DNA from 4 places in the Paenarthrobacter sp. NPDC090522 genome. Region 1 is predicted to be linked to each of the others. Evidence: riboswitches for the same ligand, from Rfam matches in the RefSeq annotation. Region 1 holds a riboswitch; each other region holds the start of a gene.
The links. A riboswitch is a leader RNA that binds a small molecule or an ion and turns the genes downstream of it on or off. The one in region 1 is predicted to bind cyclic di-AMP.
Positions count from the first base shown of each region.

Region 1 (7,096 bases):
GAACGTCAGGGGCCGCCGACGCGCGTCCGGCCCCGCTGCTGAGCTGCGGCCAGCCCGCGTCGTAACGGAGATCCGGCCGCGCGACACCCAGCGTCAGGTGCGCCGCCGTAAGAGCCCGTTGCGCCAGGTTGCCGATTTCGCCGCAGCCAGTGGCGTAGGGCAGAAAGCCGGGGTGGCCCTGGCCGCCACAGGCCTCGCCCTCACTGTCGGTCTGCCGGCCACAAGCCCCGTCATGGCCACCTCCGAGTCGGGCCAAACAGAAGCTGCCCTTGCCGTATCCGGCGGCAGCCAGCCTGAGGTTTCCGCGGAAGCATCGGCAAAAATCGACTTCAGCCGTGCGGCGGTGGCCACCAAGGCCGATCCCGACGGCAAGCTAAAGCAGCTGCTCAGCGCCCAGTCCGTTGGCAGCATCCAGGCCAGTTCCTCCAAGGGCACCCTTGGAAGTCCGCTGGACACGCTGACAACCGCTTCTCCGTTCGGATACCGCGTCAGCCCGCTGACCGGTGGCACCGGCGACTTCCACCGCGGCCAGGACTTCGTTGCCCAGTGTGGCACCCAGGTCCACGCTGCCGCCGCCGGGAAGGTCACGTTTGCCGGGTGGCACGAGTACGGCGGAGGCAACCGCGTTGTGGTGGATCACGGCAATGGCCTTGAGACCACGTACAACCACCTGTCGTCCTTCAACGTCAAGGTTGGCCAGACTGTCAGCCGCGGTGACGTTGTAGCCCTGAGCGGCACCACGGGCGCCTCCACGGGCTGCCACCTGCACTTCGAGGTCCAGGTCAACGGCGAAGTTGTTGACCCCATGGGCTGGCTCTAAGCAAAGTCGATGGTCGTCTCTCGCATTCGCGACACACCCCGTGACCTGAATGTGACATTCGCTTTCAACTGTTGTACCGTCTAAAGCGCATCGGCTTTTTAGGGGGCCGATGCACTTGAGTGGATTGCCTAGCTCTGCCACCACTCAGGATCCGTTCGCAAAATTCGTCTGGCAGGGGCGGGGGAACCACTTTTGGTCTTCGAGAGAAGGCCTTGGGGTTAAGTCACAAAGCTTCTCGAAGCGCGTGGCCGGATGACTCCCATCCGAATCCGACAGCTCACCTCGCAGGCATTGGGAGAGGCTACCTACGTGTCATCACGCACTACCCCTGCGCGCCACCGCGCCGAGACGGTTCACCCGTTGAACACTCTTTCGAAGGCTGTTTCAGCGAATGCCGGAACCGTTGGCCGCCAGGCCGCAGTTCTCGCCGCAGCCTCCGGCCTCGTCCTCAGCGTCGGCCTCCCGGCCCAGGCAGCGGACACCGATGTTTCCAAGGCCGAGACGAGCACGCAGCAGCTCCTCACCACCGAGGTTGTCACTGCAGAGCCCACGGCCACTGTTTCCTTCGAGAGCCCCGTCGTGGCCACCAAGGAAGCCCCGAAGGTCCAGCGCGCGTCGCAGACCACCCAGCGCTCCCAGACAGCTGGTAACCAGACCACTGGCAGCCAGGCTGCAGGCTCGCTCACCGCACAGTCTTCCGACGCCAAGGAAACGGCCTCCAGCGCCGCAGCCTCCGGCCTCGCCGCGATCGCCTACACGGGCATCGGCCACCCCTACGTTTGGGGCGGCACCACTCCCAACGGCTGGGACTGCTCCGGCTTCACCCAGTGGGTCTACGCCCAGGCCGGCATCAGCATTCCCCGCGTCAACGCCTGGACTGCCATGAAGGCCACCAGCACGCCGCAGCCGGGTGACCTGGTCATGCAGAACGGCGGCGCACACGTAGGCATCTACGTCGGCAACGGCATGATGATCAGCGCTCTCAACCCGAGCCAGGGAACCTTGCTCCACTCGGTGGCTTCCACCGGCACGTCTTCATTCTTCACCCTCCGCTAAAACCCCGTTCGGGGTACGCCAGCATGCCCCCCAAGTGCTGGCTTGCCCGCAAACCGCGCGTGCCCCAACCGCGTGCGGAAACGAAAAGAGATTAAAAAATGACCAGTGCACACAAGGTTGCACGGCACCGAGCTGAGGCCCCCAAGACCAGCTCCCTTGCCGTGATCGCGAAGGCTGTCAGCAACAACGCCGGTGGCGTCGGCCGCCAGGCAGTCGTTATCGCTGCCGCTTCAGGACTGGTCTTGACCAGTGGCGTTGCTGCGAACGCCGCCGATACCAACGTCCAGCGTGAATCCACGGCCACCACAGCCCTTGATGTCCAGGCAGTCACGCAGTCCACCATCGCTGCCGACTCCACCGTGGCCATCTCCTACGAGAGCCCGGTTGTGACCACGGTGGAAGCTCCGGCTCCCGTCGTCGAGAAGCCCGCAGCGAAAGCCGCATCCGGCTCCACGGCTACCGGCGCGACCGCCACATTGGCAGTGGACAACTCAGCAACGGCGGCCGCCAAGGCTCCTGCAGCTTCCAGTGGCCTCGGGGCAGCCATCGCCGCTGCAGCCTACGCCCAGCTGGGAGTGACCCAGGACTGCACCATGTTGGTCACCAATTCGCTGGCGGCCGTGGGTATCAACTTCCACGATTGGCCGGCGGGCTACCTCTCCTTGGGCCGCACCGTCAGCGCCGCCGAAGCCCAGCCGGGCGACCTCGCGTACTACGCCAACGGTGGTTACGGCGGAATGGCACACATCGCCGTCTACGTCGGTAACGGCATGGCAGTACACGGTGGATGGAACGGGTCCACCACTGCACTCTTCAGTGTGAACGTCGGCTCCGGCCCGGTCTTCATCCGTGTGAACGGCTGATACAGATTCTTTGAACACCCCGCAGGAATACCTGCGGGGTGTTCCGCTTTAAGCCCCGCGCGGAGGGCCGTGCAAGGTGTCCCGCACATGAACATTCGCCGACACTGCACGGGAACAGGCCCGAAAATTCGTTGATACGGCATATAAGTGCTTACCCTTATGGTGTCGATCCACAGCCCGTACATGCAGAGGGCAGCCGGCCCTCGTGCCCCTGACGGGTGCGGCCGTGAAGAGGTACGTGCATGCGCACACTCGTTCTGAATGCTGGATATGAACCGCTGGCGGTAGTCACCTTCCGCCGGGCGCTGGTCCTTGTGCTGACTGGAAAAGCTAGCGTAGTGGCCGAAGGCGGCGAACCTGTCGTCGGGCCACAGGAGATTCTGGGACGTCCGTCCGTGATTCTCCTCAACCGCTACATCCGTCCCCGGTACAACAGGATCACCGCTGTGAGCCGCCGCGGGGTGCTCCGCCGCGACGGCCACCGCTGCGCCTATTGCGGCAAGACAGCGCACACCATAGACCATGTCCACCCCAAATCCAGGGGCGGCGCGGATTCCTGGGAAAACCTGGTTGCGGCGTGCTTGAAATGCAATAACGCCAAGAGCAACCAGACGCTCGCCGAGATGGGCTGGAAGCTTCGCTTCACACCCGGCGTGCCCACGGGAACCATGTGGCAGATCAAAGAACTCGAGAAACCTGCGCCGGACTGGGACCCGTTCCTCTTGCCGGAATCCGCCGCCTGATCGATTTCTGTTGTGCTCCGGCCGTACGGGTAATCTGGGCGGATGGAGTTCAACGCCGTGATCCTGGCGGGTGGCAGGGCCACCCGCCTCGGTGGCGTGCCCAAGCCGGGTTTAAGGTACGACGGCGCGAGCCTCCTTTCGCATGCCCTGGACTCCGTCCGGGGTGCTTCGCGGATTGTGGTGGTGGGGCCGCGCCAGGACGGCCTTCCGGACGGGGTACTGTCCGCGCGCGAGGAGCCCGCCTACGCAGGACCGGCGGCGGCCATTGCCGCGGGACTTGCCGTTCTTGGGGCCACTGATCCGGCACCGTGGACCTTGGTGCTGGCCTGCGATATGCCGCATGCCTCACGGGGAGTGGCTGCCATCCTTGAGGAAGTTGCGGGGCACCATGGCACCGAGGGAGCCATGGCTGTGTCTTCCGATGGCAGGCAACAGCCCCTCCTTGGCATCTACAGCACACAGGCCCTGGAACGCGAAGTCGCTGCAGCCCGGTCGTTAACGAACGCATCTGTCTTCAAGCTGCTTGCTAGGCTGAACGTGCTGGCTGTTGCCGTTCCCGATGGCTCCACGGACGACGTGGATACGTGGGAGGACGCAGCGGCCCTGGGCATTGACAACGACTTGGAGGCGGACGTGAAAAGCCAGGACGAGACACTCGAGGAATGGTGCCGCACACTGCTGCAGGCGTTTGAGCTTGAGGGCGTAGACGTGGACGTCAACGAAATCCTTGCAGTCGCCGGCGTGGCCGCGCACTCCGTGGTGCGTCCCGCGGCGCCTTTGACCACATTCATCGCGGGGTACGCGGCTGGAATGGCACGCGGCATCGGCCAGGCCAACGACGACGCCGCCATGGCCGCCGCCCTCGACCTTGCCCGCCAAGTAGCCAAGCAGTATGCGGAGCCCGGGGCCGAAACCGAATGACGGAGGCCCCCGAACAGGGCCACCATGCGGCGCATACCTGGCACGAAGCCAGGCAGCGTGCGTTCGACGTCGCCACTCCCATCCCCGCAAGCCCGGTTCCGCTGCGCGCGGCGTTGGGGCGGACCCTCGCCCAGGACGTACTTGCCCTGCAGGACATGCCGCACTACGCGTCGTCGGCCATGGATGGGTGGGCCGTCAACGGCAGTGGTCCGTGGATCCTCAGCGAACCCGGCCAGCGGCTGGCACCACACCAGGCCAGCCCGATCGTCACCGGCGGGCTGATTCCACCCGGTGCCAAAGCGGTTCTTCGCAGCGAAAGCGGCATCATCGCCATGGACGACGACGGCCTGCCGGTTTTGGCGCTCGGCGGCTCCGCGAAGCCGGGGGAGCCGCGCAACGGTCAACACATCCGCAAGGCGGCAGAGGAAGCCGCTGAGGGCGAGGTCCTCCTGACGAAGGCTACGGTGCTGAACCCTGCGCACCTGGCCGTCGCGGCCCTGGCCGGCCTGGACGAACTCCCTGTCCTGGGCAAACCCTTGGTGAGGTTCCTCCTGACCGGGTCCGAGGTGGTTGAACAGGGCGTCCCTGCTCCTGGACAGGTCAGGGATACCTTCGGGCCGCAGCTGGGGTCGGTGGTGGAGCTCCTTGGCGGGATCGACGGCGGCTTGGTCCGTGTGGGCGATAACTACGGGGAGTGGCTTGCGGCGCTGCAGGACGCGGAGCCGGGCACCCTGGAAGCGGACACGACGGAACTGGACGCTGGCGCAGAGCCGCCGGCCGACGTCGTTATTACTACTGGCGGGACCGGACGCTCGGGAACCGACCATTTCCGTAAGGCCGTAGCGGAGCTGGGCGGAACCTTGCTGATTGACGGGATCGCCATGCGTCCCGGACACCCGGCGGTACTTGCTGAGCTGCCTGACGGACGCTTCGTGCTGGGGCTGCCGGGGAACCCCCTCGCGGCCATGATGGCCCTTTTTACCGTGGGCGGACCGCTGCTGGCAGCCCTGGGCCACGGACGCCTCGGCGACGTGGGCGAAGTACCGTGCGGTTCCATGATCGATGCCGATCCGGGCCGCACCCGATTGATGCCGTTCAAGCTGGTTTACGGGCTGGCTTCGCCGTCCCGGCATGCCGGACCCGGAATGATGCGCGGGTTGGCAGGAGCGGACGGTGTCATGGTGGTGCCTCCCCACGGGGTCCAGATGGGCGAACCGGTACCGGCTTTCCCGTTGCCGTGGGGAAAGCCTCTGCCCGCTCCCCAAGCTGCCGAGCACAAACCGCGCAAGGCCCCCGTTCGCACCGCAAAGAAGCCACCGGCGGGACCGGTGGACTGGAGCGCGCTGGACGCCTGACGCTGTCCGTGGACGCAGGTGGCGGCTTTGCCGCCGGACTTGTAATGATGGACACATGAACAGGCATGCCCCAGAACAGGACATCAACGAAGATGACCTGCAGATCCACCCGCCCAAACGAGCCGCTGCCGGCCTGAAGGCCGTGAGCGTCGCCCTCGAACGGGGCTATTCCCAGGCTGGTGTGGCCCGTACGGTCCGATCCATGCTCCGGGTCAACCAGCACGATGGTTTCGACTGCCCGGGCTGCGCCTGGCCGGAGTCCATCACGGGCCGCCGAAGCCCTGCGGAGTTCTGCGAGAACGGCGCCAAGGCCATCGCCGAGGAAAGCACCACCCGCACGGTGGGCGGTGGATTCTGGGCCAAGCACTCCATTGCCGACCTCGAAGACAAGACCGAGTACTGGCTGGGCAGCCAGGGCCGCATTGCTGAACCAGTGGTGATCAGGCCGGGTGACACCCACTATTCGCCCATCAGCTGGACCGACGCGTTTGCCTTGATCGGCGAGCACATCAACGCCTCCACTCCGGATCGTTGCGTGTTCTACACCTCGGGCCGCACGGCCAACGAAACAGCGTTCATGTACCAGCTGTTCGCGAGGAGCCTGGGCACCAACAACCTGCCGGACTGTTCCAACATGTGCCATGAATCTTCAGGCAGCGCGCTCAATCCGACCATCGGCATCGGCAAGGGCACGGTGTCCTTGGAGGACCTCCACCAGGCCGAGCTGGTCCTGGTGGTGGGACAGAACCCGGGCACCAACCATCCCCGCATGTTGTCCGCCTTGAGTGACTGCAAGCGCAACGGAGGCAAGGTTGTTGCCGTCAACCCGCTTCCCGAAGCGGGCCTGCTGAACTTCAAGGATCCCCAGTCCTTGAACGGCGTCATTGGCGGCGGCACCACCATCGCGGACGAGTTCCTGCAGATCAAGGTGGGCGGCGACCTCGCCCTGTTCCAGGCCTTGGGCCACTTGCTCCTGGAAGAGGAGAAACGCAATCCCGGCACGGTGGTGGACAAGTCCTTCATCGGTAAGCAGACGGAGGGCTTCGAGAACTACGCCAGGGCCCGCTCCGTGCTGGACTGGGAAGAGACGGAGCGGGCCACCGGCCTGTCCCGCGAGGAGATCATCAAGGTTGCGGGCATGATGGCTGCCTCCAAGGGCACCATTATTTGCTGGGCACTGGGACTGACCCAGCAGCCGCACTCGGTGGACACCCTCAAGGAGATCATCAACCTGCTCCTGCTGCAGGGGAACTTCGGCAAGCCCGGCGCCGGTGCCTGCCCCGTGCGCGGCCACTCCAACGTGCAGGGCGACCGGACCATGGGCATTTGGGAAAAGCC
Region 1 is NZ_JBIVXL010000014.1:33,109-40,204, forward strand. Features, by position in the region: gene ACIQT2_RS17280 (M23 family metallopeptidase) at 1-820, shown strand, start outside; cyclic di-AMP (ydaO/yuaA leader) riboswitch at 967-1,125, shown strand; gene ACIQT2_RS17285 (C40 family peptidase) at 1,130-1,876, shown strand; gene ACIQT2_RS17290 (NlpC/P60 family protein) at 1,975-2,739, shown strand; gene ACIQT2_RS17295 (HNH endonuclease) at 2,982-3,482, shown strand; gene ACIQT2_RS17300 (NTP transferase domain-containing protein) at 3,525-4,403, shown strand; gene ACIQT2_RS17305 (molybdopterin molybdotransferase MoeA) at 4,400-5,758, shown strand; gene ACIQT2_RS17310 (FdhF/YdeP family oxidoreductase) at 5,814-7,096, shown strand, end outside.

Region 2 (7,096 bases), on a different contig from region 1:
CCGGCAGCCTCCGGCTCCGTTCCGTCCGACAGCAGGACACGGGGAATGTGCCTGCGCCGCAGCTCAAGCCGGTAGGCCTCCCGGCGCTCGGCAACCACGTGCTGCAGGCCGGTCCCGGCAAGGGCGATCTCCACGTCGTTGAAGTCCAGGAAGAAGATGTCCAGGGCGTCGTCGAGCAGCCCCGCCTCCGCCAGGTCCTCACCCACCAGCACCAACTGCTCCCGGGCCGCGGCCAGGCCGAGGACGAGGTTGTACTTGGGGAGTTCCCGCATTCCCGCAAAACGTCGGGTCCGGTCCAGGGCCGCCCGCACGATTCCGGCGTGGACCGGGCTCTTGGCACGGGCCCGCGCCACCAGCCGGGACACTTGTTCTTCAGCCGCCCGGGCGGCGTCCTCGAATTGCCGGGCAGGGTCTCCGGCCCCTGGCTCCAGGCGGAGGTAGTTGGCCACCACGCCAAGGATGTGGGTGGGGTTCTCGGACCAACGCGGCATGCCGAGGTCGATTTCCGCGACGGCGCGGTGTCCGTAGGCGGCCAGGAAACGGTCCAGGCCGGACTGGGAGCGCGGGGGAAGCATGCCGTTCTTGTAGGCATCGGTGAGCTCGGCCGTCGTCCGGGAGGCGAAGAACTCCTTGGCTTCGGGGTCCTGGCGGATCTTCGATGCCAGATTCCACAGTTCCAGATCCATCTCAGTGGTGACATTGTTGGGCAGGCCACGGATCACGGTTTGAAGTTCGTCATAGGACACGTCCGGGCCCAGGAGTTTGCGGACCAGAGCCAGCATGGCAAAGCCCACGGCGGGAAGCGGCAAGACCTGTGGCACGGTGGCGAAGATTCTTTGCCCCAGGATCTCCTCGACGCGCTGCAGCCGTTGGCGGCTAGTTGCCGCTTCCGGTGCTGCCAACGATTCCTGGAGATCCTGGTCAAGCCTGTCCACGCGCCGCATTGCCGCCGCCGGCCGGAACAGCGCCCGGAAAATGGTCTCGGGCACCCGGTACGCGGCGGCAACGGGTCCCACGTGCCGGATGAGCTTGAACGGCGTCTTGTTGGTGACAGCGAAACGGGGATCATCGCCGAGTCCACGGATCAGGGCAGCCGAGCGGGCTTCCATGATGTCGAAGACCCTGGGCACGATCAGCCGCCCTACCCTGCTGCGGAGCACGGACGTGACATCAAAGAAGATCCGCTGCCCTGCTTCGTAATACGGCGACGGCCCGGAACGCGGATGAGTCACGGCGAAGCGTGCTTTGCCCGCCACGCAGGAGGCGATGAGGCGGATCCCGGCCAATCCCATGGGTGTCAACGGACGGGTGAGTCCCTGGGCCAGGCTGAAATTGAGGAAGGCGTGTTCTCCGGGAATGTCCGGCTTCCGCGTGGTTTGCGGATACAGGGTGGTGATGGGCCGTGCCTGGGTGAGCCAGAGCTTTCCCTCCTGGTCGATGGCCCACTCGGTGTCCTGCGGAGCGTCGTAGTGCTCTTCGACCCGCTGGCCGAGCGCCGCCAACTCCTTGACCTGTACATCGCTGAGGCAGGGCTCCGGAGGTACCTCGGAGACGCCCTGTTCCACCCGTTCCGTGCCGCCGCCGGCCACGGAGCGGATTTCCACGTGCCTGTCACCGAGGGCGCGTTTCAGGATGCGGCCGCCCTGCATGTCCACCACGTATTGGTCCGGGTTCACAGCCCCGGACACCACAGCCTCACCGAGTCCGGGACTGGCATCAATCACGGCTTCCCGACGGCGGCCGGTCACCGGATTCGCGGTAAACATCACCCCGGCGGTGACTGACTGGACCATTTCCTGGACCACCACGGCCAAGGACACCGTGGAATGGTCGATGCCGTGGGTGGACCGGTAACTGACGGCCCTGTCCGTCCAGAGGGAAGCCCAGCATTTACTGACGGCGTCCAGGACGGAATCCACGCCCACGACGTTCAGGAACGTGTCCTGCTGGCCAGCGAAGCTTGCGAAGGCGAGATCTTCCGCAGTTGCCGAGGACCGGACAGCGACCGGAACGTCGGTTCCCAAGGCCACATACGCGGCCTGTACCTCCTTGGCGACTTCCGGCGGAATCCCTGCCTCGAGGACCAAGGACCGGGCACGGGCCGCAAGGGAGTTGAGGCGGGCAGGGTCCGGGCCGGTCGGGGAGCCGTCGCGCACCGGCGTCGCGCCCGTCGGGGCACCGCCCGAAGCGGCAGGTTCCGGGCCGGTCGTGGCGCGAGCGCCCGTCGGGTCCGGGCCGGAAGCGGCAGCCTCCATTGCATCGAAGACCCCCTCCATTCCGGCGGATGCCAGCGAATGGCGGTAGGCCGCCGTCGTCAGGCAGAAGCCCGGAGGCACCGGCAGCCCGGCCGCCGACAGTTCGCCAAGGTTGGCGGCCTTACCGCCAACATCCGCCAGCATGCCTGCCCGGATCTCCTCCAGCGGCAGGATGAACGCGGAACCGCCAGCATCCTGCGACGGCTCTTGTGCTTTTGCCCATGGTTCCTTTTCCCGTGCGCCGGGATCCTGGCCGTCCATCGACCGGCGCCGTTACCTTATGCAGCCCCGAGCATGGGACCGAAGTTGGCCCGATCGGCAAGCCGCGGGTCCTCCCGGTCCGGGACCACCAGCACAGGACCCTTGGCGTGGTGAAGGACGCCGTCGGACGTAGAGCCAAGGAGCATCCCGGCAAAACCGCCGCGGCCCCGGGTACCCAGCACCACAAGCTCAACGCCCCTGCTTGCTTCCACCAGGACATCCACGGGTGAGCCGTCGGTCAGTTCGGTTTCCACGGTCAGTTTGGGGAAGTGGCTGCGCAGCCAGGCGACGCCTGCGTCCAGTTGCACCTTGATGTCCGCGAACAGTGCATCCCTGTCCAGCGGCGCGGGAACCCAGGCGAGGGAGCCGCTGTATTGCGGGACGGCACAAATGACCCGGAGCTTGGCTCCCATTCGTTCTGCCTGCTCGGCAGCTTCCAAAACTGCGATGCGGGCCTGCTCGGAACCATCGACGCCTACCACTACGACGTTCTCCACCGTGCGCGGACCGGCCTTGGCGTGCTCGGCCTTGATGTGGCGGTCCTCGGTGTTCTCCCCGAGGCGATCGGCGCAGTACAACGGCACCGTAACCGTGGGGCATTTTGCGTGGGCCGGGAGCGCGCTGCTCACCGAACCCAGGAGCCGCCCAACGAAACCTCCCCGGCCCCGGCTTCCGAAGACCAGCAATGCGGCCTCGGTTGAAAGGTCCAGCAACACCCCGGCGGCATCTCCATTCTCCACGGAGGCATCCACGTCCAGGTCATAGCCGGCCACCTTGTCCATGGCCTGTTTGACGATTGCTTCCGCACCCTCGCGGATGACGGAATCGTCCACGGTGGCGTAACCGCCGTCCAGGCCGGAGGCCGCGAAAATCGGCACTGAATAGGCCGTGACGATATGCAGGGGAAGTTGGCGGCGTTCAGCCTCGCGGGCCGCCCACACCAAAGCGCATTGACCGTGTTCCGAGCCGTCTACTCCGACGACGATTCCACCGGGTGCAACGGCTTCTCCGTCGCCGCTCCGGGGTTCTTCAACGTGACTGCCGTGCTGGTCCATGGGGCCCGCCTCTCCACCTGCTGCTTTTGTTCCGGTCATTCTGCCAGAGGTTTCACCCGCAAGGTGACACGCCCGGCCTGGTGCGAATATCCGGGGAAGGAGAAGTTCAGGGCATCCCCTTCCACTGCCCACTATTCTCGGTTGCCAAGGCCGAATCAAGGCGACTTTTCGCCCGCCGCATAACGGTCCGGGCTCGGTTTCAGGTGTGGTTGCCGGACTCTGGATGAACAAGTAAAAACACGCTGCCATTGAGGCTATCCACGGCCCCAAAAGTTCTGTAGTGTTCGAGTCACCGAATGGCCGGCAAGCGTGTTCCAGGACACACCCGGCCATTTGTTTGCGGACGCTGGGGGAGCTTGGACGCGAAACAACGCGATGCCTTCGGGCACACACGTCAAGGAGGAACCAAGCAGTGTCACTCACGCCTGATTCCGGCACAGAGCGCACCACCACCGTGGTGATTGGAGCCGGGCTTTCCGGCCTGGCCGTGGCCAGCGAGCTCAGCCGCTACGGCGTTGGCTCAATTGTGGTGGACGGGTTTGGATCCCTGTCCACATCCGGTCCCTCCGTCCACACGGGAATGCTGCAGCGCTGCGATGCTGCCGACCCCGCGGCCATGCTGGAACGCAACCAGATCCTCCGGCACTTGCGGAACTACGCAGCCAGCCATCAGCTCGACGTGCGGAGCACCACCAAGGCGGTGCGCCTGGACTTCCTGGGAGCCAGCCAGGGCCTGCAACTCGGCGAGCGGAGCGTGGCGGACCTTTCGACTCCCGGCATTGGCGTCCCCGGCCTGGCAACGGCGGGCCTCGCCCCGTTCGAGCCGGCACCTCGACAGTGGGCCGTACACACGGCCAGCGGCATCCTCCTGGCGGACCACATCGTTGTGACGCGTTGCGCCCAAAGCCAGTTGCGCCGGATGTTGGCCGAACTGGGCATCGCGATCGGGCAGAACCTCGTGGCAGCCATGCGGGCGGTGGGGATGCACCTTGTTGGCGTCGGAGAGCTCATCACCCCTACGCCCAAGGAAGTGCTCCGCCAGGCAAAGGCAGTGGGACAGGCCATCTCGTCGAAGGTGGCGCTCCCGGCAGGACCGGGCATCGCGATCGCCTGAAACTGGCACGGCCAGCGCCGCGGCTGCCAGACCACACCGGCATGCCCGCTGTCCTGAGCAACGAGTGAACCCTTAATAACCACAGGCCGGCACCCGGAGAGCAATCTCTCCCAGGTGCCGGCCTTGGTGGTGTTTAAGCGTGAAGCTTAGGCGCCAGCGCGTACGTACGTGATGGGGCCGGTTGCGGTCAGCCAGCTGATCGGGTGGATGCCGGTCTGGTTGCCGTTGATGCCGCCACTGATGGCCTGGCCGTTGCCGATGTAGATAGCAACGTGGCCGGACTGGACAATCATGTCGCCGGGCTGGGGATCGCTGACTACCTTGCCGTAGTTCAGGAACTGCATCGGAGCGAGGTCACCCACGGGGATGCCTGCCGAGCCGAGTGCGCGCTCCACCATGGCGGTGCAGTCCTGCATGATGCCGATCTGGGCGTAAGCCGAAGCAACCATGGCTGCGTTGACACTCCCGGCAGGTGCTGCTGCTGCAGGAGCCGCGGCGGCGGGAGCAGCCGCGGTAGCTGCAACGGTAGCCTTGGCCGTGGTGGCAGCCGCAGTGGTTGCCTTCTTGGCCGGAGCCGCAGCCACGGGGGCCGGCTTCTCGATCACGGGAGCTGCCACGGAGGAAACCGCGGGGCGCTCGAAGTTGATGGTGGCAGTTGCAGCTGCGGTGACCACCTTGTTGGGGGTCTCCGCAACGGTTTCGGCAACCGTCGCCGGGCTGGAGTCACGCTGGACCGGGGCCTGTGCGGGGGTCTCGGCAGCGTGGGCGGCAATGGAGCCGGTCAGGACAAGGCCGGAAGCCGCAGCAATAACGGCTGCCTGGCGGCCAGCGCCCGAAGCGTTGCTGGCAACGGCCTTGGAGATGGAGATGAACGGATTGGGACGTGCGATGTCCGCCTTACGACGGCCGCGAAGAATGCGTGAAGACATGAAAAAGCCTCTCCCGATGCCTGCGAGGTTAGCTGTCGGATTCGGATGGGAGTCACCCGGTCACTATCCCCCGCTGTTCAGCGGAAGCTTCGTGACTTCACCCCAAGGCGCGCTCAATGGCGGCCTAAAATGGGTTCCCCGTCTCTGCCGTAGGTTTGTCTGCGAACGGATTCCGGACTGCGGCAGAGCTAGGCAATCAGGCCGGAAGTGCCCCAAATAGGGATCGGGCACAGGTACTACCGTAACGGATGATCACGCCAAAGTCACATTTGAGTAACGAGGAGTTGGCTTTGCGCGTGTCGCGGTAACCCTTTCGAGATTTTCGCAGGTATGTAGAAAACCGCGTCATTCCGCGGAATTATCGCCCTCGGCCTCGTTGGAAGCGGCCAACTTCCTGCGGGCTGTAACAGCCAGGAAAACCACCAGGCCGACTGCCACCACGGCGAGGCCCACAATGCTCCACGGGAAGGGCTGGGAGGCGGCCGGAGCCGACTCGCCGGAGCCGGTCCCCGGAGCTGCCGTTCCTGCGCTCGGAACCACCGCTCCCGATGCCGAAGCGGACGGCGAGGCGCCCGCGGAGCCGTCTGCCGCCGTCGTGCTTCCCGTGGTGGCCGTGAACTTGAAGGTGCCCTCAATGGGGTGCGAATCGGAGCTGACCACGCGCCACACCACCGTGTACTCGCCGGCCGGCGCTCCCGGGCGCAACTTTTGGACTGCCTGGTTGTCGATGATTTCGACGGCGCCGTCAGCCCAGTTTTCGCCGCCCGCGGTGACCGTCACCCCGGAACCGATGGCCAGCGGACGGTTGTTGAAGGTGATGGAGACCGACGCCGGGACTGCCGCCACGGTGGCTCCGTTGGCCGGAGTGGTGGACTCGGCGACGTCGTGCGCGGACGCGGGGGCGGCACCAAAAAGTACCGCCGAGGCGAAGGCAAGGGCGGCAACGACGGCGGCCAGAAGCGGGCGGATGGTACGCATGGGGCGGTTTCTCCTAATGTTGGCTTCCTTACAGACTAGGCGAATCGTCCGGGCGCCCCGTAGCCGCGGGCATAGGATTTGAGAGCACACTCACCCGATCCCCGGAGACCTTCATGCTTAAACAAGGTTCTGCCATAGACCGCTACTTCAAGATTTCCGAACGTGGTTCCACGTACTCACGGGAAATCCGTGGCGGGTTCGCGACCTTCTTTGCCATGAGCTACATCGTGGTCCTGAACCCCCTGATCCTCTCCGGAGCCGACTCCAGCGGAGCCTCACTGGGCTTCACGGCAGTTGCAGCCACCACCGCGTTCGTTGCGGGCATCCTGACCATCCTCATGGGAGCCTGGGCCAAGCACCCGTTCGCGGTGGCCACGGGCCTGGGAGTGAACGCCTTCGTTGCCGTCACCGTCGCTTCACACCCGGGGCTGACGTGGCCGGACATGATGGGCCTCGTGGTCTTGTCCGGCCTCACCATGTTGATCCTGGTCCTCACGGGCTTCC
Region 2 is NZ_JBIVXL010000024.1:29,305-36,400, forward strand. Features, by position in the region: gene ACIQT2_RS21485 (PEP/pyruvate-binding domain-containing protein) at 1-2,516, opposite strand, end outside; gene ACIQT2_RS21490 (universal stress protein) at 2,534-3,571, opposite strand; gene ACIQT2_RS21495 (FAD-binding protein) at 3,984-4,685, shown strand; gene ACIQT2_RS21500 (NlpC/P60 family protein) at 4,832-5,614, opposite strand; cyclic di-AMP (ydaO/yuaA leader) riboswitch at 5,618-5,809, opposite strand; gene ACIQT2_RS21505 (copper resistance protein CopC) at 5,960-6,592, opposite strand; gene ACIQT2_RS21510 (NCS2 family permease) at 6,706-7,096, shown strand, end outside.
Region 2: it holds a riboswitch for cyclic di-AMP, as region 1 does, so the genes downstream of both, ACIQT2_RS21500 (NlpC/P60 family protein) here and ACIQT2_RS17285 (C40 family peptidase) in region 1, are expected to answer to the same signal.

Region 3 (7,096 bases), on a different contig from region 1:
ATACGAAAGCGCCCGCCTCCCCAAGGGAGACGGGCGCCTTGTGCGTGCTGCTAGATGGAGTATTCCGGGGCAGCCCAAACAATGACTTCGGGGTGCTCGTAGAAGCGGTAGCCCTGGCCACGGACCGTGCGGACAGTGTTGGCCAGGCGGCCCAGCTTGGAGCGGAGGCGGCGGATGTGGACGTCGATGGTGCGCTCGTTGGGCACTTCCTCGGCGTTGCGCCACAGGCCTTCCAAGAGTTCGTCGCGGCCCACAGTGCGGGTGCCGTTCTCCACGAGGTAGTTGAGGAGTTCGAACTCCTTGAACGTCAGGTTCAGCGATTCGCCGTCCAGGTGGACTTCGCGGCGGGCCAGGTCGATGAGCACGCCGGACGGGCGGGCTTCCTGCTGCGGCGCCGGACGGGCGGCCTCAGTGCGCTGGCGGGCGGCCACCGTGGGGTCACCGAAAGTGGAGCGGACGACGTCGAGTGCGGACCCGGGTGCATTGGCCGGCGCAACAGCGACTGCAGCGTAGCTCTCGGCACCGGTCACGAGGGACTGTGCATAGGCACGGATTTCCTGGGCCAGCTTGGCAATGGACGTCCCGGCCGCGGCAGCGGTTTCCTCGTCAATACCCATGTAGAGCACGAATCCGCGCGCCACGTTGTCGTTGGCAACGGGGCGAAGGCGCTCGGTCTGGGCAACCACAGGGGTGGGCGCAGTAATCGGCGCTGGTTCGCTGGTGGGTACTGCTCGCAACTGGCCGTAAGAGTTGGGGTTATAGCCCTGCGGGACGTACCCGGGTGCCTGCTGGGCGCCCTGGGAACCGGGGGCATAGCCCGGACGGTTGCCGAAACCGGGGCGCAGGCCGGCATTGGAAGCGGCCTTATTGGCGTTACGGACAGAGATGTGGACGTATCCGGATGCAACTGACATGGAGTGCTTACCTCAAAAGTGAATAGCCGTCATCGCGGCTTCGAATGCTGGTTGTCCCCGCAATGAGTCTGGGGAGGGGCGCCCAACGTTGGGCAAGGGGGCGAATGCCTGAAACTTCTTTGGGGTGGAAAGTTAGGCTTGCATTCGACAACAGCGGGTCTCGTCGCCAGCGGGTGTGCTGGACCAGATTGCTGCGGCTGCAGGTGCTGTTGAGTTCTTGTTCACATTGGAAGTGTGCAACGTAACAAAGGCAACACGCAAGTAACAATGTGCCAAACCGTCCACATCCTGAGACATCCGGCACTATTGTGCCTCAAATCACAATTCAGCGAGCCCCTAAAATGAACGCCATTCCATTCGTCCGATGCCCGAAATATTGAACATGCAGTGAACTTTCTTCGACGAATAGTGCATTATGGCCTTCGCGATTTTCCAACCTCCTGCGGCCATGGAATCTCACGATCTGAAACAGTTACTGACCAGTCGCAACTCGACTCCGTCTCGATTTTAGTGGCCCGAATCTGCTACAAGCGGTAGAAACGGGCCACACCGTCCGGCTGGCAGCTCAGGACGTGGTGCCCGAACCCGTCGTCGAGCCCTGTCCGGAGGACGTAGTTGCCGTGGTGAGCCGGACGGAGGAGGCCGTGTAGGTGTCGCCGTCCTTGGTAGCCGTTACCCGCACTGTGGCGCCCGACTTGATGTCCGCGATGGTCAGGCTGCTGGTGGTGCTGCCCCGCTGCCTGGTGCCTTGGGCTACGGCTGTATCCGAACTGAGGACATACGTCCTGGAGAACCCATCGGAGCTCTTGACCGTCAGGGAAGTGGACGAAACCTCACTGACCGTTCCGAGCTGATCGGCCATGGTCACGTATTCGTTGTCCCGGAGGACCACGTACTCGGAATGGATGGCGGTGTTCAGGCCTCCGGCCATGCCCAAGCCGTCAGGCGACATGCCGCCCATCTGGCCGGGCATGCCCATGCCATTCTGGCCCGTTCCGCTCCCGTCCTGGCTGGTTCCCCCGGGTCCGAGGCCCTGTCCCGGGACGCCTTGCTGCGCACCGGCTCGGCCGGCCTGGCCCAAGGGCACGTTTGCCGCATCTGCCGAGCCGGCGTTGCCCAGGGAGTAGAAACCCGCAGCCGTTCCTGCGGCGACAACTACGGCAACGCCGGCAACGATCAGTGTCCGCTTGAGAGTCCAGCGGCCCTGCAGGGTTCCCTTGTCCTTGCCGGGCAGGGAGCTGCCCCAGCCGTTTGCGGGCGGAGCACCCCCGCCATTGGTGTTCGACGCCGGAGCTTTCCATCCGCTGTTGGCTGCGGTAGAGCCCGACGGCGAAGCTCCCCATCCGCTGTTGGCTGCGGTAGGGCCCGACGGCGGAGCTCCCCACCCACTGTTGGCTGCGGAAGGGCCCGACGCCGGAGCTCCCCACCCTGCCGACGGCTGGTTTCCGCCGGGCTGGGTAGCGACCTGCCGCGTTTCCTGGGTCGGCGCGCCGCCGGGTAGGTCTCTGCGGCCCTTCTGGGAATCTGCCTCGCCCCATGCCCACGAGGATCCGGGATTGGCTTCTCCGGGGCCGGGCTGCGCGGTTTCCTGCTTCGGTCCGGTATTTTCCCGGGGTGTGCCTTGGTTTCCCTGGGTGGTGCCCTGCGGGGCCGGGGACGTGGGGCCTTCGGGGTGCTGCTGCTCGTTCATGGTTCTCCAGATGGGGTTGTTGGTCCTCTTAGGCCCCAGAGTCTGCTGCCTGGCTGTGCGGAAGCTGTGTTGAGGAGCAGTCCCTCCTGTGACCTGTGGATTCGCGTGTTCCAGGACTCCCATCTCGCTAGTGTTGACTTCACAGGGTCCTCACAGGACCGGCAAAGCGCCGGCAAACCAGCAGATTGGAGAGTTGTCACATGGCATCCCCGCACTCCATGACCAACAACCTTCCCCAGCTCTCCCACCCGGACGGCTCCCCCATCCGCGCCCTGGTGGTGGACGACGAGCCGAGCCTCGCCGAGCTCATGAGCATGGGCCTCCGCATGGCCGGCTGGTCCGTCGCCGTGGCCGCAGACGGCCCCGAGGCCGTGAAGCTCGCTAAAGACTTCCGCCCGGACGTCCTGGTGCTGGACGTGATGCTTCCCGGATTCGACGGAGTTGAGGTCCTGAACCGGATCCGCGCGTTCGCCCCGGAAGTCCCCGCTCTCTTCCTCACCGCGAAGGATGCAGTACAGGACCGCATCGTTGGCCTGGCTGCGGGCGGCGACGACTACGTGACGAAGCCGTTCAGTATGGAGGAAGTCCTGCTGCGCCTTCACCGTTTGGTACAGCGTTCGGGTGTTGCCGCCATGGACACCGCAGAACTCGTGGTGGGCGACCTGACCCTAAACGTGGACACCCGCGAAGTAACCCGGGCCGGCGAGGACATCGCCCTCACGGCAACCCAGTTCGAGCTCCTGCGCTACCTCATGGAGAACCCCAAACGCGTGGTCAGCAAGGCCCAGATCCTCGACCGCGTGTGGGACTACGACTTCGGCGGGCAGGCGAACATCGTGGAGCTCTACATCTCCTACCTGCGCAAGAAAATCGAGGCCAACCACCCGCCCATGATCCACACCGTGCGTGGCGCAGGCTACGTCATCAAGCCCGCGGACTGAACCTTGACCACACTCTCAGGGGTCGCCCGGAAGACGCAGCGGAGCTGGCTGGACCCATCCACCTGGCATTTGCGGACCCGCCTGGTGCTCGTAGCCATGGCGCTGCTCGTTGCCATCTGCGGGGCGGTGGGAGTGGTGAGCTATGCGTCCATGGACATGGTGTTCAACCGGCAACTGGACCGGCAATTGGAGCAGGCGTCCAGCCGCGCGAACGACTTTGGCAGGCCACCCTCCAGCTACCCGAACGGCCGGCCGGACCCCCTCGAAGCTCGCGGGCAGGGCGCCGGCACCCTGAATGCGCGGATCAGCGGATCGACCGTCAGCAGCGCCGGGCTCATCGACGCTTCAGGGAACCGGGCAACGCTCTCCGCCGAAGACAAACAGGTCCTGCTGGACCTTCCCTTGGACAACCGACCCGTTGACCGATCACTGTCCAACGGCGACTACCGCCTGGTCGCCGTCAAAACGGCCTATGGGGACGTGATCGTGACTGGCCTGCCGCTCGCCGACAAACAAAGCACCGAAGCGTCCCTCGTCTGGACCATGGTGTTCGTATCGCTCGGTGGCTTGGTATTGATTGGGCTGGCCGGAACCGTCATTATCCGGCGGACCATGCGGCCACTGGAGCAACTGTCCGAAGTGGCCACCAAGGTTTCCCGCCTGCCCCTCGACGCCGGCGAGGTGGCCCTCGCGGTGCGCGTACCCCCGTCGGCTTCCCACCCCGGAACAGAGGTAGGCAGCGTGGGCTACGCCCTCAACCAGATGCTGAACAACGTGGCCAGCGCCCTCGAAGCCAGGCAGGAAAGTGAAACCAAAGTCCGGCAATTCGTTGCCGACGCCTCGCACGAGCTCCGCACGCCCCTTACGGCCATCCGGGGTTACACCGAGATGCTGCGGATGACCGAGAATTTCACCGAGGATGGCCGCAAGTCGCTGTCACGCGTCCAGAGCCAGTCGGAGCGGATGAGCACCTTGGTGGAGGACCTGCTGCTCCTGGCCCGATTGGATGAAGGGCAGCCTTTGAAGGTCACGGACGTGGACCTGACACAGTTGGTCATTGAAACCGTGACTGACGAGAAAGTCATGGCCCCGGACCACGTGTGGCAGCTCAAGCTTCCGGATGAGCCCATTACGGTCCGTGGAGACGGCACGCAACTTCATCAGGTGCTGGCCAACCTGCTGTCCAACGCCCGCAAGCACACCGATCCGGGCACCACTGTGGTCACCGGCGTCATGCTGAGCGCGGACGGGAGTGCAGTGGTCACCGTGACGGACAACGGGCCCGGTATTCCCGCGGATTTCCAGGGCCGCATCTTCTCCCGTTTTGCCCGGGCCGACGCGGCACGTTCGGGATCGGAGGGCACGTCGGGCCTGGGCCTGTCGATTGTCGAATCGATCGTCGGAGCACACGGTGGCAGCGTCGAAGTCACCTCAAAACCGGGGCGCACGGAGTTCGCCTTGCGCCTCCCCTCAGTGACCAGCGAACAGGTGTAACGAAACCGGCAAGGCGACGCACCGGCGTCGTGATCTCTGTTACCTAAATGTGACTTAAGCAAAATCCTCCTGTACCGTCGAAAGGGTGGGTCGCCCCAAGAGGCCCACACCCGGGATGCGCCGAGCTCTGCCACTTCCCGGAGTTCCGTTCTCATCGAGGCAGAGACGGGGGACCCAGAGTCTCCGGGCCAGGCATTGCGCCGGCCCTTGGGGTGAAGCCGCAGCTACGCGCGCGGCCGGATGACCTCATCCGAACCCGACAGCTAACTCCGCAGGCGCTGAGAGGTAATCACACATGTCTGAATTCAAGGATCAGACGCGCCATTCCGCGCGTCACCGCGACGAAAACGATGCTCCCCTGACCAAGTCGCAGGCCGTTCTGAAGAACGCCGCACGCCAGGGCAAGGCCGGCCACCGCATGTCGGTCGTAGCAGGTGTCGTTGCCGCCGCACTCGGCGTCGCTTCGCTGGGACAGGCCGCCAACGCCGCGTTCAACCTGCCGGAACTGAGCCAGGCAGCGCAGACCCAGGCCGCCGTACAGTCTGACCCGAACGCCAACGCTGCCTCAGACGCAGCTGCGGAAAAAGCTGCTGCGGATCGTGCAGCTTCGGCCAAGGCCGCAGCGGACCAGACAGCGGCCGCAAAGGCTGCAGCCGAGAAGGCCGCCGCCGACAAGGCAGCTGCAGACAAGGCTGCCGCAGACAAAGCCGCAGCAGACCAGGCGGCTGCAGCACAGGCCGCAGCCGAGAAAGCTGCTGCCGACGCCGCCGCCAAGGCTGCCGCTGACAAGGCAGCAGCAGCAGCTGCAGCCGCCGCTGCCGCGCCCAAGGCCGTGGACGATCCCGCCGCAGCCAAGGCCTACGCTGCCAGCATCCTGGCCAGCTACGGCTGGGGACCGGGCGAAATGACCGCCCTGAACACGCTGTGGGAGAAGGAATCCAACTGGCGCACCACGGCCACCAACGCTTCCAGCGGCGCATACGGCATTGTCCAGTCGCTTCCGGCTTCCAAGATGGCTACTGCCGGCGCCGACTGGCAGACCAACTACCAGACCCAGATCAAGTGGGGCCTGAACTACATCAAGGAACGCTACGGTTCGCCGTCCGCAGCCCTTGCCTTCCACTTGGCCAACAACTGGTACTAAGCCCGCAGGCTTTCCGATAGCCGCTCCTGTTCCCGCCGCGCGCATCAACCCCAACTGATGCGCACGGCAGGACCGGGGGCGGCTTTTCGCCTGTCCAGACGCCGCCACAGTTACACAGTCCCGTCACAGCTTCCGCCTAAAGCCCTCACAATCGGCGGATCCACTCTGGATGCATGACGCTCATAGATCCAGCCACCAGTGCGCTGCCGAGCCCCGCCCATGCGGGGCACTCCGCCGCTCCTGCCTTGCCCCACCGGCAGATGCGGCGCTCTCCCGTGGACACCCGGACCACAGTTCCCGTCCTGGACGTCACCGTTCCCGTCCACAACGAGGAAACGGACCTCGAGGAATGCCTGCGCCGCCTGCACGGACACCTCGTGGACACTTTCCCGCATTCCTTCCGCATCACGGTGGCGGACAATGCAAGCACGGACAACACCCTGAAGATCGCCGAGCGACTGGCCCGCGAACTCCCCGAGATTGCCGTCATGCGCTTCGAGGAAAAGGGCCGGGGCAACGCCCTCCGTCAGGTCTGGCTCGCGTCGCCTTCCCCCGTTCTGGCCTACATGGACGTGGATCTCTCCACAGACCTCGCCGCCTTGGCGCCGCTCCTGGCGCCCCTGATCTCCGGGCACTCGGACCTGGCCATCGGCACGAGGCTCTCCCGCAACTCCCGGGTAGTCCGTGGGCCGAAGCGCGAATTCGTGTCCCGCAGCTACAACGTCCTCCTGCACACCGTCATGGGTGCACGGTTCTCCGACGCGCAGTGCGGCTTCAAGGCCATCCGCGCGGACGTTGCCCACCAGATCCTCCCGCACACGCTGGACAACGCCTGGTTCTTCGACACCGAACTGCTGGTCCTCGCCGAACGCTGCGGACTCCGCGTCCATGAAGTCCCCGTGGACTGGACCGA
Region 3 is NZ_JBIVXL010000020.1:27,823-34,918, forward strand. Features, by position in the region: gene ACIQT2_RS20265 (winged helix-turn-helix domain-containing protein) at 51-914, opposite strand; gene ACIQT2_RS20270 (hypothetical protein) at 1,480-2,604, opposite strand; gene ACIQT2_RS20275 (response regulator transcription factor) at 2,805-3,545, shown strand; gene ACIQT2_RS20280 (sensor histidine kinase) at 3,549-5,039, shown strand; cyclic di-AMP (ydaO/yuaA leader) riboswitch at 5,148-5,331, shown strand; gene ACIQT2_RS20285 (hypothetical protein) at 5,335-6,183, shown strand; gene ACIQT2_RS20290 (glycosyltransferase) at 6,357-7,096, shown strand, end outside.
Region 3: it holds a riboswitch for cyclic di-AMP, as region 1 does, so the genes downstream of both, ACIQT2_RS20285 (hypothetical protein) here and ACIQT2_RS17285 (C40 family peptidase) in region 1, are expected to answer to the same signal.

Region 4 (7,096 bases), on a different contig from region 1:
TCCGGGCGCGCCGTTGCGGGCCATGAACTGACAGGCCCGGGCGCGGACGTTTTCCTCCAGCGGGCGCGAGGGTAAGGCGCTGCGACCTAGCCTGGACGGGCGGCGAGGATTCCAGGAACTCGAGTGGTTGATTCGAGCCATCCGGCGAGGTTCCGGTCCAACATTCGAGCCAGCTTCAGGCAAGCCTCGTGGGCCTGCTGCACGGTGAGCCGATGCTGCTGACCGGGGAGCGGAAAGCCAGCCACAAATGGCTCATGGTGGGCGGCCCTGTTTCGTGCGGCATGGACGATCGTGACGACTCCCAATGTCCAGGTCCTTGTGAATTTCACGCCGTCGGCCGAAGCCACGGATCTTCCAAATCGAAATGCCCTGTTGAGGCAGCTATTCCAAAGAAGCTCATGCGAAGCCCGAAATCGCTGTGGTTCCCGCCCCACATATCCCCCTGGTTCCAAGAGTCCCTTCCAGAACCCGAACATCAAGCCTGCTATGAGGTGGCCGGAAGTGCGCCGCCCCTGCGGCAATTTCGACCAGGCCTCGGCCAACTTGTTCCGGCTCGGGCCATCCAGCCCAATATCTGCCGTGTACCAGAAGCCCCCGTAGGCAAGCTCCAGTTGCTTGGCCATAGCGTTCCTCACGGTCACTTCCACGATTGCGATGTCGGCCAAAAGGGCTGCCGAAACGTCACGATCCCAAATATAGAGCTGTCTCGCCAGCGAGTGATCGTAAGAGGCAGCGGCCATGTACGTTGCCATGCGGACTGGGGTGATGGCCTCGTTGAGGGCGCGGCTGTGGGCGCCGTTGGACCAAGTTTGGGCATTGGTCAGTACTCGGCGCTCCTTGCTAGACTGCAGATGAAGTCCCCGGACCCGCCTCTCTAGACATGAGCCATGATGCGGCCGGGGTTTTTTGTACGCCCATTCCAGGTAAGCGGCCGAAACAGAACTCTGCAAAAACCATCTTTTCCACAGGCCTCTCACTGAACGGGAAAGACTTTGAGCGCGAGGAACGGCGTGCCGCCGGGGCTGCCCTTGCTGGGCTCCGGGCCCGAGACTAGGCTGGCAGGGCAATGCAAATAATAAGGTTACTGAGGAAGAGGTTTGGCCATGACGAGCTACGACCCCGAAGACGACCCCCAAACGTTCGGCGTTTCCGGCGCCGCTGAACCGGACAGCATCCACGAGGATCCGGATATGCGGAAGGACGAAGACCAAGACCCCGCAGCATCGTCGAATCCGGATCCGGCCGACGGCAACGTCACCGGACTGGAGCCGGGCGGCGGAGTACCTCCGGGAGAAACCCCTCCCGGAGAAGGCAGCATGAGCGGCGACCAAGGCCATCAGGAGTAACCGCTCCCACATCAGTCGCCGAGCCGCTGGTCCGTTGTTGGGCAACGTCGAGACAGAGGCTTGGCGGCGATGGGGCGCTATTTCAGCCGCAGGATCTCGCCCAGATCGTAGTCTGCGGGTTCTTCCAGCTGCGAGTAAGTGCAGCTGTCAGGAGTCCGGTCCGGCCGCCACCGACGGAATTGGGTGGTGTGCCTGAAACGGTCGCCCTCCATATAGTCGTACGCCACCTCGATCACGAGTTCGGGGCGAAGCGGAACAAAGGAGAAGTCCTTACCGGCACTCCACCGGCTTTGGCCACCGGGCATCCTGGATCCCCCGGCGGACTCCTGGTTGGCCCATTCGCCCCACGGATGCTCGGCGAACTCCACCTGGTACGGCTCCAACTCCGCCACCAGGGCTTCCCGTTTGGCCATGGGGAACGACGCCACGACGCCCACATGGTGCAGGCGGCCCGAGTCGTCATAGAGCCCCAGCAACATGGACCCCACAACCTTCGCCGTTTTGTGCCAGCGGAATCCTGCCACCACGCAGTCTGCCGTCCGTTCATGCTTCGTCTTGAACATCACCCGCTTGTTCGGCTGGTAGGTGCCGTCGAGCGGTTTGGACAGCACGCCGTCGAGCCCTGCTCCCTCAAGTTGCACGAACCATTCCTTGGCGCGATCAAGGTCGGTGACCGCGGGCGTGACGTACACGGGCGGTTCGGCGTCGGCGAGCGCCTCTTCCAGTGCGGCCCTGCGCTCGGCGAAGGGCCGACCCATCAGGTCGTCATCCCCCAGGGCGAGCAGGTCGAACGCTACCAACGAGGACGGCGTCTTCTCTGCGAGCATCCGGACGCGGCTGTCGGCGGGGTGGATGCGCTGCTGCAGGCCCTCGAAGTCCAGACGGTTGCCGGAAATGAGGATAATCTCACCATCGACCACGCACTTCTCCGGAAGGTTCTTCTGGAGCGCGTCCACGAGTTCGGGGAAGTAGCGGGTCATGGGCTTCTCGTTGCGGCTGCCAAGGACGATCTCGTCCCCATCCTTGAAAACGATGGTCCGGAAGCCGTCCCATTTGGGTTCGTAGTGCCCCACATCGGGAATGGTGGGCACGGACTTGGCGAGCATGGGCGAAACGGGCGGCATCACAGGCAGGTCCATAGATCATGTCTACCGGCCAGTACATGCTCAAAGCTAGTGTTGATCCATGGATTTGTTGGCCGTGTTGGCTGCCGTTCTCTGCGGACCCGCTCTCGTTGCGCTCCTTTGGATATGGACGCGGCGCAGGGGCACTAAGCGCCCGGTGAAACGCGCGGCCCTGGCGGGCGTCCTGGGCATCGTGGACGAGATCTACCGCCCAGAAACCCACCAGGCGCACCAGGTACAAAAGGTCCAGCATGAATTGCCGTCTCCGGCTCCAGCGCCGAAGGGTAGGCGATAAGGCCACCTCGAAACCTTGGACGTTCCGTCCGTTACATTAATGTGACTTTACTTCCCTGCTCCTGTACGGTCGAAGGGCGACCCTGATCTCCGCTGGGCCGCTTCCGGGCTGACGCCGAGCTCTGCCGCATCCCGGAATCCGCCAGATCCGCGGCAGAGACGGGGGACCCAGAGTTCCCGGGCCTGAATTCCGCAGGCCCTTGGGGTGAAGCCGCCACGTGCGGCCGGACGGCCTCGTCCGAACCCGACAGCTAACCTCGCAGGCGTTGAGAGGCAATCACCCATGTCCCCAACCATGGATCAGCCGCGCCGTGCCCAGGAGGCCATCGAGCGCACCAAGCCATCCGGACGCCGTCGGGCCCAACCCAGCGGACAGTCCCCCACCAGCGCTGAAAGCACGACGGCGGCACCCGCCACTGCTGTCAATCCCACCCCGCCTGCGCCCACCGTGTCTGCGCTCACCGCGCCCATGACGCGCGCGGAGCGCCGCGCGGCCGAGCGCGAGGCAGCCGCCCAGGCTGTCATTGCGCCGGAGGCTTCGGTTTCGGACGATGCTGCGGCTCCTGCCTCAGTCCAGGGACCAAGCACGATCGCGGACGATGCTCCGCGGACCGCGTCGACCACGCCCGGGCCGCCGACGTCTGCGATCCCCGTGGTAAAGCCGGCCGAGCCTGCCTCCGACAAGGAAGCTGCTCCTGCGACGGCAGCCATTCCGATGGTGCAGCCGGCCGAGCCCGCTTCTGAGGCAGACCCCGCTCCCGCAACGGCAGCCATTCCGATGGTGCAGGCTGCTCCCGCGACTGCTGCCATCCCCGTGGTGAAGCCGGCCGAGCCCACACCTGAGACCGAACCCGCAACGGCCGCCATCCCGACGGCGCAGCCCGCCGTCGAGGCCGAGACCGCCACCGCGGCCATTCCGACCGTAGCCGCACCGGTGCTCGGTACGTCCAATGCCCAGCCTGAATCCAGCGCCCAGCCGAAGACGCCTGCACAGATTGCCGCCGCCGCAACCGCCGCCGCGGGCTTGGCAAGCCGGCAGGCCACCGCGGCCAAGGCAGCTGACGGTTCACAGCCGCGCCGCGCAACCACCTTTCCCGGCACGGGCACGTCAGCCGGCGCCGGCACTTCAGCCAGCAGCAAGCCGGTCACGGCAAGCAAGTCGGCCTTCGGTTCATTCGGGGCATCGTCCTTCACCCGGGAACCGCATGCCGTCCTGACCAAGGCCGCTTCCGTGAAGACCATGGGCCAGCGCATGGCCGTCGTGGCTGGAGCACTTGGCTTGGTCCTGACGGTGGGTACGGTCAGCCAGGCCCTGGATCTTCCGCTCTTCGGCCAGGACAACCAATCCCAGGAAGCCAGCGGCTCCTCCAAGGACGACGACGGACGGGCAACGGGCACGGCGTCACCCGGCCCCACGCCGTCGTACACCACAGCTTCGTCCACGTCGGCCGCCAAGACCGAAGCCGTGCAGCCCTCAGCCGACCCCGCACCGCCGGCAGCAGAGGCACCTGCTGCCGCGCCGGCGTCGTCCGCGGCTGCTCCCCAGGTTTCGCTGGCAGCCCCGCAGTGGGTACCGTCCACGGCTCCATCGGCTGTTGTCCCGGTGCCCGGCGTAACCTCTCCGGTCCCGAGCCAGCCCGCTCCGCCGTCGGACACCATCACGGCACCGACGCCGACCCCCACCACTACTCCGACGGTCACTCCGACGCCGACGCCCACCCCTACCGAGACGTCGAAGCCGAGGCCGAGCAACAGCCCAAAAGCAAGCAGCGCCCCTGAAACGACTGCGCCGACCGTGAGTGTGGACGGTTTGCTGGACATCGCCAAGGAGGCGCTCAAGTGAGCACACGTATGCCCCGGACCACCACACACGCCGGCTGGCACGGCCGCTATTGCAGCAGCAGCCGGACGGCGACGTTCCGCCGACGGATGGGCCGCTGGAGCTGCCAACGCTTGCGGCGCTCGTAGGACCCACAGCAAGACAATGAGGCAGCCACCCGCGCGGGTGGCTGCCTCATTCGCGTCTCCGCCGCCGGGTCACCCTAACAACCACGCGACCACCAGGAGCGCAGCGACGCAGAGCACGGTGGTGCACAGGATCACGTCCCGCGCCACAACCGTGCCGCGGCCATAGGGAGAAGCAAAGAGGAACACGTTTTGCCCGGTGGGCAGGGCAGCCATGATGACGCTTGCCAGCAAGTGGTTGCCGTCCAAACCGAACACAAACCGCGCCAGCACCCACGCCACCACAGGCATGCCTGCGACTTTGAGGAGCGTGGCCACCAAGGTCTCCACCCTCCCGTCCCCCTGCTGCAGCGGCGCTTTCCCTGCCAAGGACATGCCGAACGCCAGTAACACCATGGGCACGGCGGCCCCCGCCAGCATGTCGACGGGCTTCTGGACCAGTTCCGGCGCGTGCCACCCAGTCAGTGCCATCACGACGCCAAGCCCGGAGGCAATGATCATGGGGTTGCCCAGCGGCTGGAGGACGACGCGCTTCCAGTGGATCTTTTCGCCACCCGCCAGCCCCAGGATGGTGACGTAGAACGGGGCCAGGACCAGGAGTTGCACCAGGAGGACGGGAGCAACGTGCTGCGCTGTTCCCACAGCATAAAGGGAAACCGGGATGCCGATGTTGTTGGCGTTGGCGTAGCTGCTGGCCATGGCACCGACAGCCGTTTCCGCGACCGGTCGGCGAAAGAACAGGAAACTCAGCAGGCAATACAGAAGCCCCACGATTACGGCGGAGAGCAGCGCGAGCGGGGCATCAATTCCCAGCGCGGCACGGATATCGCTGCCGGCCACCACCGTATACAGCAACGCCGGATTGGTGATGTAGAAGGCCGTCTTGGTCAAGGCGCCTTGGACCTCGGGCGGCAGCACCTTCAATCGCACTGCCACGTATCCCACGGCGATGACCGCAGAAATAGTGAGGATTCCGGAAACGACGCCGCCCACACTGATCCTTCCGAGAGGTGAGAAACCGTTTTCTCAGAGTAGGCGGACGGTGTCCCGGCTGTCCATTTGGCTCCGCGGCGTGCGGTTCAGGTGCGCGGCGGGGTCAGATCCGCGGCCGCCCGGCCCAGCGGCGCGCTTTCAGCGCAGCATGCAGCTCCAGCCGGATGGCACCGCCCAGCGGATCCACGCCGATCAGTTGGCGGATCTTGCCAAGCCGGTTGTAGATGCTGCTGCGGTGCAGGTGGAGTTTGGCGGCGACGTCCTGGACCGAGCCGTCATTGTCGTACAGCAGCTCCAGGACGGGGAGCAGTTCGCCATTCCGGTCGTGGTCTTCGAGGGCACGGAAGTGCACGGATCCGGCGTCATCCCAACCCCCGGGAGCCTGCAGCCGGTCGAACAATTGGTAGACCCCCACGGACTTGCTGTCCACGAGCTCGCCGAGTGGAAGATCAACAGCGGCCGCCTGGGCGGCCACCTTCGATTGCCGGTACGCACCCGCAAGTTGCCGGATCACCTGGATCGGCTCGCTGATGCCCAGGATCACGCGATCCACTTTCCGCCCCGCGCGCTTCGCCAGTTCCAACTGGTAGTGCACCAAGACTTGAGCGTGATCGGCACGGCCGCCGGATTCGCGGAACAGGACCACGGAATGGGTCTCGGTCCCGGCACTGAACAGGGCCGCATCAACGCCGATGGTCGACTGCAGCGCGGCAGAGCGGTGCGTCAGCGTCGCCGCGAGAGGGTCGACGGCGGACCCGGCACCGTCCGCGTCCAGGATGGTCACCACCTGCCAGGGACCGCGGCCTTGGATTTCCTTCCAGCCTGCCACCGCCGCGACGGCGTTGGATTCTCCGCCACAGGCCGCCAGGAACTCCTGCTCCCTGCGCCTCCGGAACTCCGACTCGGCCGTGTTCGAGTCGAGCAGGAGCCCTGCCAGCAAGTCCAACTCGTCACGGACCCCTGGCAGTTCGGCGAGGATCGCCGTCGCGCTTTGCTCCTCAAGGTCCTGCTGGACCCATAAGTAGCCCACACGGAAACCCCGGACCAGCAAGGGGACGCACACCCGGCCCAGCATGCCTAGCTCGTCGTTCGCCGGCACCACAACAGGGCGCACCGCCGTCGCAATTCCGTGCGAGAGCTGCCACGCGCTGACGTCGCTTGGCACGCGCTTGCTGAGCAGGAAGTTCACGCGGACGCGGTCGGCGTGCGACTGGTTGGAACTGTAGGCGAGAAGGACGCCGTCGAGGTCTTCCAGGGAGAGTCCGCGCCCGAGCTTCAACGCCACGCGTTCAACGATTTGCTCCACGTCTTGCTGCATCCGGAAAGCGTACCAACAGCAGGCGACACTTGACGCTTGAGTGCTCGACAAATGTC
Region 4 is NZ_JBIVXL010000011.1:48,836-55,931, forward strand. Features, by position in the region: gene ACIQT2_RS15255 (maleylpyruvate isomerase family mycothiol-dependent enzyme) at 1-75, shown strand, start outside; gene ACIQT2_RS15260 (hypothetical protein) at 87-752, opposite strand; gene ACIQT2_RS15265 (DUF6480 family protein) at 1,104-1,346, shown strand; gene ACIQT2_RS15270 (ATP-dependent DNA ligase) at 1,424-2,485, opposite strand; cyclic di-AMP (ydaO/yuaA leader) riboswitch at 2,895-3,044, shown strand; gene ACIQT2_RS15275 (hypothetical protein) at 3,048-4,607, shown strand; gene ACIQT2_RS15280 (AEC family transporter) at 4,802-5,722, opposite strand; gene ACIQT2_RS15285 (PucR family transcriptional regulator) at 5,826-7,040, opposite strand.
Region 4: it holds a riboswitch for cyclic di-AMP, as region 1 does, so the genes downstream of both, ACIQT2_RS15275 (hypothetical protein) here and ACIQT2_RS17285 (C40 family peptidase) in region 1, are expected to answer to the same signal.